Regions from separate parts of the Rhizobium sp. 01T417 genome, predicted to be linked through region 2. Evidence: predicted binding sites of a transcription regulator. Region 2 holds the regulator's gene; the other holds the start of a gene.
What was found. The regulator PhoB, encoded in region 2, activates phosphate uptake and scavenging genes when phosphate is short. The targets are predictions, from matches to a motif close to TGTCATNNANCTGTCAT.
Positions count from the first base shown of each region.

Region 1: a site for PhoB is predicted at 3,329-3,345, ahead of AC1DPR_RS13900 (glycerophosphodiester phosphodiesterase family protein). Genes of this name have one in related genera too.

Region 1 is NZ_JBFTQH010000011.1:127,062-131,331, reverse strand. Features, by position in the region: gene AC1DPR_RS13915 (ABC transporter substrate-binding protein) at 1-309, opposite strand, end outside; gene AC1DPR_RS13910 (sugar-binding transcriptional regulator) at 576-1,532, opposite strand; gene AC1DPR_RS13905 (HAD-IA family hydrolase) at 1,587-2,291, opposite strand; gene AC1DPR_RS13900 (glycerophosphodiester phosphodiesterase family protein) at 2,364-3,113, opposite strand; gene AC1DPR_RS13895 (xanthine dehydrogenase family protein molybdopterin-binding subunit) at 3,683-4,270, opposite strand, start outside.
Region 2 is NZ_JBFTQH010000003.1:330,541-334,810, reverse strand. Features, by position in the region: gene AC1DPR_RS05480 (aspartate aminotransferase family protein) at 1-340, opposite strand, end outside; gene AC1DPR_RS05475 (GcrA family cell cycle regulator) at 769-1,302, shown strand; gene phoB (phosphate regulon transcriptional regulator PhoB) at 1,396-2,079, opposite strand; gene phoU (phosphate signaling complex protein PhoU) at 2,116-2,829, opposite strand; gene pstB (phosphate ABC transporter ATP-binding protein PstB) at 2,873-3,688, opposite strand; gene pstA (phosphate ABC transporter permease PstA) at 3,703-4,270, opposite strand, start outside.

The sequences.
Region 1 (4,270 bases), on a different contig from region 2:
CTGACGCAGCTTGAGTTCCAGCATCTTGTCGTCGATGCGCTTCCACTCTGTGGCGAGACCGGCAACTGGACCCTGATTGCCCATCCAGTCACGCAGGATCAAACCTTCCCAGAGGTTGGGGAAGAAAACTCGCTCGCCGACATTCGACTGCTCGTTCCAGATATCAAGCGTGTTGTTATTGGTGATTTTCTGCACGGCGATCGTCACGGACGGCCGCTTGCCTTGGCTCAACGCGAAGCGTGGCAAAATCGCGGTGCCTGCAGTTGCGCCAAGCAGCCCCAGGACGTTGCGTCGATTGATAGAAAGCACGAAGGTCTCCCTTTGACGAAGTTTTGACGGAAATGGATCGGTCATAATGTCGCGGTGTTTTATGGCAGACTGCATGTCGGTTTCTTGATGAAACGATGAAGTTTACGTGACATTTAAGGTGCTGTATTTGTTAACTTATCTCGATTTACCCAGGCATCGAATTCCGCCCCCAATCCGTCTGGATTTTGGTTCACGGGCTCTTCGTCGAGCCAAGGCGAGCGATGCACAATTCGCCGATCAAGTCGCCCCTTCGGGCGCCCCGACCCTTATGATCCCAGCAGGCTCTGCGCAGTAATCTCGTCGGTCATCAGACCGTTGATCAGGCGTCCCTTCAGGGCAGCCTGGATCGCCGCCAGTTTTTGTTGACCCTTCGCCACACCGATCACCAATGTCCTGCTGCAGGATGGAATGGGCGCACTCGCGACGCGATCGTTGGTAATGCCTTCAATTAGCTTGCCGTCCTTGTCGAACGTCCACCCGACAATCTCTCCGACTGCGCCTGCCTGGTGCAGGAGCTTCAGTTCGTCCTTCAGGATGAAACCATCAAGGAAAAGAGGCGCCTGAACGCCAACGTCCCCAATGCCGACAAAGGCAACGTCAGCGCGTGCGGCAAGCGATACTGTCTGGCGGACTACGGGCTGGTTGTGAAGGACCACCCGTTCCTGTCGCGACGAGGCGATAACCGGAACCGGCATTGGAAAGCATTTCGCCGTGATCAGGTCGGCAAGTTTGAAGACCACATTATAGAACCAGACCGAGCCTTCGCGGGTGATATTGCCGGTCAAGGAAACGATCTTGTGCTGGCGTGCTTCCATGGGCACCATTTCCTCGATAGCGGCCTTCAATGTGTGACCGGTACCAATGGCGATCACGGCAGGCTTGTTGCAAGCCAACCGGCGCTCGATTTCGGCAGCCGCCGCCTGGGCAAGGCCACCGCTCAAGCCCTGAGCCTGGTCGCCAGACGGAATGACTTCCACGAACTGCAGCGAAAACTTGCTCTTCAGCCTTGCTGCCATACTCATGCAGTGGCCAACCGGATGATCAAGCCGGATCTTGATCAAGCCCTGCGAGACAGCGCGCGACACGAGACGCTGGGCAGTTTGCCGGGAAACGCCGAGCTTTTGTGCGATCTCATCCTGGCTGTGCCCCCCTATGTAATAAAGCCAGCCAGCCTTGGCCGTGAAATCGAGCCGGCTGCCATGGTCATCTCGCCTTGCAATCATGTCGCCCCTCTCCCCGCTGGTTCATCCTCATCTGCGTCACGGCGTCGATCGACGTCACGCACCCACCTCGACCGATGGCCGGGCCTGGTGCTGGTTGCCGACTCGTCGCCGCAAGACATGCAGCAGCTCTTTGGCACCGAGAACGACCTCCTCGGCTCCTGCCGCAAACAACGCCTCGCGTCTGCCCGAACGCGGATCGTTTGGCGCCACGAAGCCGATTGCCGGCACACCGGCAGCAACTGCCGCCTGAATACCCGCTGCGCTGTCATCGATGACGATGCTGCGCGCGCTGCTCGCGTTCATTTTGGAGAGGCAGAACTGGATGAGATCCGGCGCGGGCTTTGGGGCGGCGACCATCTCGGCGCTGAATATGTTCGGGGCAAAGTGTGACCACAGATCGAGAAGGCCCAGGCTCTTTTTGAGGCGTTCGACCGTGCTGTTCGATGCGACACATTTTGCAACGTCGAGCCCATCGAGAACAGCGCTGATGCCCTCCATCGGCAGGAGGTCGCGGCGGAAGGCAGCAAATATTTCGGCATGCCATCCGGCAAAAACGGTATCGAGGTCGGCGCAGATGCGGCTGGCCAGAATCTGCCGCAAGTCAGCCTCCGACTTTCCGGTAAACTCGACAAGCACCTGGCGCGGCGTCATCTCCATGCCGGCCTGGGTTATGGCATGCGCAAGCGTGCGCGCCGCAATCGGTTCGCTATCGATCAGCACGCCGTCGCAATCAAAAATCAGAAGATCCAAATTACTCATAGGTTCGCTATTCAGGGTATTCCGTGGTTCGCATGTCTGCGTGCACAGGCCATTGCTGGGAGGCCCAGGTGATCAAGCGGCCGAATGCCGCGATCCGGCGCGCACCGCCAGGGCCAGGGCTGGATCATCGCTGGTGATCCAGCCGACGCCCTGCCCGAGCCACTGTTCGATCTCCTCTTGCTCATTCAACACCCAGCAGCAGAGACGATCGCGTGAAATGATCGCGGCAACCTCGTGAAAGGTTGCGGCCAGCAGCGACTTCTCGATGGCAACGAGGCCGGCGACTTCCGCAGCTTTGGTGAAGGTCGCAGCCGCACCCAGCGCCTCGGCGGACTTGGCATTGATCGAGCACAGGCGGCCGATTTCGGGAGCAACCTCTTGGCACCGTGCGAGAACCCCCAGATTGAAGCTTGTCAGCAGGCTGCGCCCGGCAAGCCCGTGACGTCGAATGGCCGCTGCCGCCAGGGCCTCAAGCCCTTCGTAATGCGCTCCATCCGCGTCGGCTTTCAGCTCGACATGAAGTTCGACGGGTCTCGAGGAAGCAAACAGAGCAAGCACCTCGTCAAGGGTCGGGATTGACTCCTGCGATCCTTTGAGGCGGGTCGCCTGATGATCGGAAGGTGACAAAGCCCGGACCTTGCCCGCTCCCTCGGTCGTACGCTCAAGCGTGGCGTCGTGAATGACGACGAGTTCACCGGCGTCGGTCAAATGCACATCAAATTCGATCGCATCGACAGGGAGTTCCAAGGTTTTTCTGAAACCCTCAATCGAATTTTCGGCCCATTTGTTTCGTGCTCCGCGATGGCCAACGATTTTCGTCATGGGAAATACCTTCCGTAAAGATCTACTGGTCGAAAGTGCCGCCTTCCGGAAGCGACGCTTGTCTGCCAGCGATGTGACAGGCACCGTCACGTCTCGCGGCCAAGGCGACAGGAGCGAAGTACCGACGCTTCCAGAGGCTGGGATCGCGTGGGGCCCTCGGTCTGCGCTTTAGCCGCCTAACGGACAGCGTTAGCGGCCCGGTATAGTGAGTGCAGATAACCGTTGCGTGACATCTACCTCCACGAATGAGCAAATGCTCAATTCCGGGAACACGGCGCTGATCGGGTTCAAAATTTGCGGTGCGGTTAGCGGCATTGAAGCGGCTTCATGTGCCTGAATGCCAATGGCTGCCGTCGATGCTGAGATATCAGCGACGCCTTGTGATTCGACATCCTTCCGGTAGGTGCGAAATCACGACCGGCCAGGCACCAGGCACGGTCGCGGATGTATTTTTCCATAAGGGAATCATTCCCGCGCAATCCAATCACGGATGCGCGGGAACTCGCCATACGCGCTTTACGCTGCACGGCCCGTCGCCTGCGCAGAACGCAAGCCGACGAAGCCACTCGTCACTGCAGCTTCTCAAGCGTTATCGGCAGGTCGCGAACCCGCCTGCCGGTGGCGTGAAAGACGGCATTGGCGATTGCCGGCGCAACGCCGACAATGCCGACTTCGCCGACACCCTTGCCCCCGAGCACCGAGGCGTTGAGGTCGGGGATGCCAACGGAGATTACCTCGATCGGCGGAATGTCGGCATTGGTCGCAACGAGGTAGTCACCGAGGTTGTTGTTGATGACGCGCCCGTTGCGCGGGTCAACCAGGCCTTCCTCGAGCAGCGCCTGACCGATCCCCATGATGATCCCACCACGCCATTGGCTTTCGGTAAGCTTGGGGTTGTAGATCCTGCCGCAATCGAAGGCCGAGACCATGCGGGAGACACGGACGGTACCGAAATCCTCATCCACCTTCACTTCCACAAAATGCGCGCACCAGCTGTGCATGGCGAACTCGCCCGCAGTCGGCCCCTTGATGCTTGTCATCGTGGTCCAGGCTTTCCGGTGACCTTCCGGCCCCTGCTCTCCGTCAGGAAGAGTGTTTCGCCGTGTCTCAACGCTGTCGCGGCCAAGAGCTGTCATCAGCTCCGGGATGGAGACCGA
Region 2 (4,270 bases):
AAAACTGATAGCGGCGCGCGGTCTTGATCGCGCATTCCAAGGCTTCCGCGCCGGAGTTCGTGAAGAACACCTTATCGGCGAAGGTCGCATCGGTCAGCCGCTTTGCCAGTGTTTCCTGACCCGGGATCTCATAGATGTTGGACAGATGCCAGACCTTGTCGGCCTGCTCCTTCAGCGCGCCAACCACATGCGGATGGCTGTGGCCAACGGAGGTGACGGCAACGCCCGCGCCGAAATCAAGATATCGCTCGCCCGTTTCGCTGATCAGCCACACGCCTTCTCCTCGCTCGAACCGCAGCGGGGCACGAGAGTAGGTGTCGTAAAGCGCGGCTTCAGCCATGGCGCGATCTCCTATCAGCAATCATCAGCAGCCGGACTCCGGCTAAGGAAAGCAGGTCCGGAAAATTAAAAATGCCGCCTTTCGGCGGCGAGCAGCACTATTTACTTTTCGCACTGCAATGTCAACAAAACTGAGGTTTCGCTGCATGCGTCAAGCAGCCATCCCGAGGCGCTCGACCTATCAACAACTATGTTGCATAAATGACTCTCACGCCCAGCAAGTTGGGGAAAACTTGAAAATCGATTCCCCGAGATTCAACCGACTCTTGTCACGGAGTCGGCCTCACACTAGGTTAAAACTCAATTACTAGGCTGCATGCGGCGGAACTAGTCACCAAAATTTGAGTAAGCGTTTCTTGCCTCGGATACGTCCGTGGCAACGGTGAAGGATTCTGCCTACACCAACGCTAATAAGGCGGAGACAGGGGCATGAACTGGACAGACGAGCGCGTTGAAAAACTGAAGAAGCTGTGGTCCGAAGGCCTGAGCGCCAGCCAGATCGCAGCACAACTTGGCGGTGTAAGTCGTAACGCCGTCATTGGTAAAGTCCATCGTTTGAGTCTGCCCGGCCGTGCCAAGGCCGGCGGTTCGACGACCACCGTCAGAACCCCCAAGCGCACGACTTCGGCGCCCCGCGCCACGAACTACGCCTCGCGGATCACCACACGCACCGTTACCCGCCAACAGGGCGCGACGATGCTCAAGGAAGAGATCGAAATCGATACGGTGGAGGAAGTCCGCTTCCGTCCGGCCGCAAATGTAATCGTTCCGATTTCTCGCCGCCTTGGCCTCACCGAGCTCACCGAGCGCACCTGCAAGTGGCCGGTCGGCGATCCGCTCAATGACGACTTCCACTTCTGCGGTTGCGAGTCCCCGGACTCTTCCCCGTATTGCACGTATCATCAGCGCATGGCCTACCAGCCGGTCAACGAGCGCCGCAAGGCCGCTAACCGGGTCGCCTGACCCGGAAGCCGGATAAGGAATAAAGAAAACGGGCCCTCGCGGGCCCGTTTTTCGTTGTAAGGGAAAGACCTCTCAGGCTCTCGCCTGAAAGGATCAGGCTTCCATCGAATAGCCGGCACCGCGCACGGTGCGGATGACGTCCTGCATGTTGGAAAAGTTCAAAGCCTTGCGCAGGCGGCCGACATGGACGTCAACAGTACGCTCGTCGACATAGATGTCGTGACCCCAGACGCCATCGAGCAACTGCGAGCGCGAGAAGACGCGGCCGGGCGATGCCATCAAGAACTCGAGAAGGCGGAATTCGGTCGGGCCGAGGCGGACTTCGCGGCTCTTGCGGTGAACGCGGTGCGTCTCGCGATCCAGCTCGATATCGCCGCACTTCAGCAGCGTCGAGAGCACCTCGGGCTTGGCACGACGCAGCATCGCCTTGACGCGAGCGACAAGCTCCGGCGTCGAGAACGGCTTGACGACGTAATCGTCAGCACCGGTCGAGAGGCCGCGAACCCGTTCGCTTTCCTCGCCACGGGCGGTCAGCATGATGATCGGCAGGCGCTCGGTTTCCGGCCGCATGCGCAGGCGGCGGCAGAGCTCGATGCCAGACACGCCCGGCAACATCCAATCGAGGATGAGAAGGTCCGGCGTGCGTTCCTGAAGCCGGATCTCGGCCTCGTCGCCGCGCAGGATGGTATCGACCTCAAAGCCTTCGGCCTCAAGGTTATAGCGGAGAAGCACGCTCAGCGCTTCTTCGTCTTCAACGACAGCTACTTTAGGGATCATTCGTTTCGGTCTCCTGGGGGCGCGGTCGCGGAATGACTATTCAGTGACTGCGCCGACGGTGTTGGCGGTATCGTCCTTCGGACGTTCGCCTTCCGGCTGGGCACCGGTGGCCATGTAGTAGATCGTTTCGGCAATGTTGGTGGCGTGGTCGCCGATGCGCTCGATGTTCTTGGCGCAGAACAGAAGATGCGTGCAGCTGGTGATGTTGCGCGGATCTTCCATCATGTAGGTGAGCATTTCACGGAACAGCGAGGTGTACATCGCGTCGATTTCCTCGTCGCGCTCACGGACCGATTTTGCTTTGTCGGCAGCACGGCTCGTGTAGACGTCGAGGACTTCCTTGAGTTGGACGAGGGCGAGCTCGGACAGGTGCTCGAGGCCGCGGGCGAGCTTGCGCGGCACGCCGGCGCTCTGTACGGCAATGACGCGCTTGGCAGTGTTCTTGCCCAGGTCGCCGACGCGCTCCAGGTCTGCCGCGATGCGGATGGAGCCCATGATCTCGCGAAGATCGGCCGCCATCGGCTGGCGGCGGGCGATCGTGACGATCGCCTTGTCGCCGATCTCGCGCTCCGCGTGGTCGAGGATCACATCGTCCGAGATGACCTTCTGGGCAAGAGCCGTATCGCCGTTTACGAGCGCGCGTACGGCATCCGAGACCATCTGCTCGGCCAAGCCGCCCATTTCCGAGATACGGCGGGACAGGAACTTCAAATCATCGTCGTAGGCAGAAAAGATATGTGTCGATGCCATAGGGCTCATCCTTGAATATCGTAAGTGCTACCGAGACGGCCGATCAACCGAAGCGGCCCATGATGTAGTCCTGGGTGCGCGGATCGTCCGGGTTGGTGAACATCTTGTCGGTGTCATTCTCCTCGACGAGGTTGCCAAGGTGGAACATGGCTGTGCGCTGCGAAACACGGGCGGCCTGCTGCATCGAGTGCGTCACGATGACAATCGTGTAGTTCTCGCGGAGCTCGTGGATGAGCTCCTCGACCTTGGCCGTTGCAATCGGATCGAGTGCCGAGCATGGCTCGTCCATCAGGATGACTTCGGGGCTGACGGCGACGGCGCGGGCGATGCAGAGGCGCTGCTGCTGACCACCGGAAAGACCGGTGCCGGCTTCGTGAACGCGATCCTTCACCTCATTCCAGAGGCCGGCGCGCTGCAGGCTGTGTTCGACGATCTGGTCCATGTCGGCCTTCGACTTGGCGAGCCCATGGATACGCGGACCGTAGGCGACGTTTTCGTAGATCGTCTTCGGGAACGGGTTGGGCTTCTGGAACACCATGCCTACACGCGCGCGAAGCTCCACAACGTCGATATCCGGATCGTAGATATCTTCGCCATCGAGCGTGATCTTGCCAGTGACGCGGCAACCGTCGATCGTGTCGTTCATGCGGTTCAGGCTGCGCAGGAAGGTGGACTTGCCGCAACCGGATGGGCCAATCAGGGCGGTCACCGTGTTTTCACGGATGTTCAGCTTCACGTCGAACAGCGCGCGCTTCTCGCCGTAGTAAACGGAGACGTCCTGGCCGATCATCTTGTAGGGAATGGTGTTCATCTTCTGATCAACCGCTTTCTCAACTGCTGCTTCCGTCAACATGTTCATAATGTTTACTCCGTTTACCAGCGGCGCTCAAAGCGACGACGCAAGAGGATGGCTCCGAGGTTCATGAGGATCAGGAATAGGAGCAGGACGATAATGGCGCCGGAGGTCCGCTCGACGAAGGCGCGCTCGGCTTCATTGGCCCACATGTAGACCTGCACCGGCAGGGCCGTCGAAGGCTCCATGGGCGTCGCCGGAGCATTCGCGACGAAAGCGACCATGCCGATCAAAAGCAGCGGCGCCGTCTCCCCGAGCGCGTGCGCCAGACCGATAATCGTGCCGGTCAGGATACCGGGCATCGCAAGCGGCAGGACGTGGTGGAAGACCATCTGCATCTTGGAGGCGCCGAGGCCGAGCGCGGCCGAGCGGATCGATGGCGGGACGGCGCGAAGCGCTGCGCGGGTCGCGATGATGATCGTGGGCAAGGTCATCAGGGTCAGTACCAGACCACCAACCAGCGACGCTGAACGCGGCAGGCCGGCGAAGTTGATGAAAACAGCAAGACCGAGCAGACCGTAGACGATGGAGGGAACCGCCGCGAGGTTGTTGATGTTGACCTCGATCAGGTCCGTCAGCTTGTTCTTC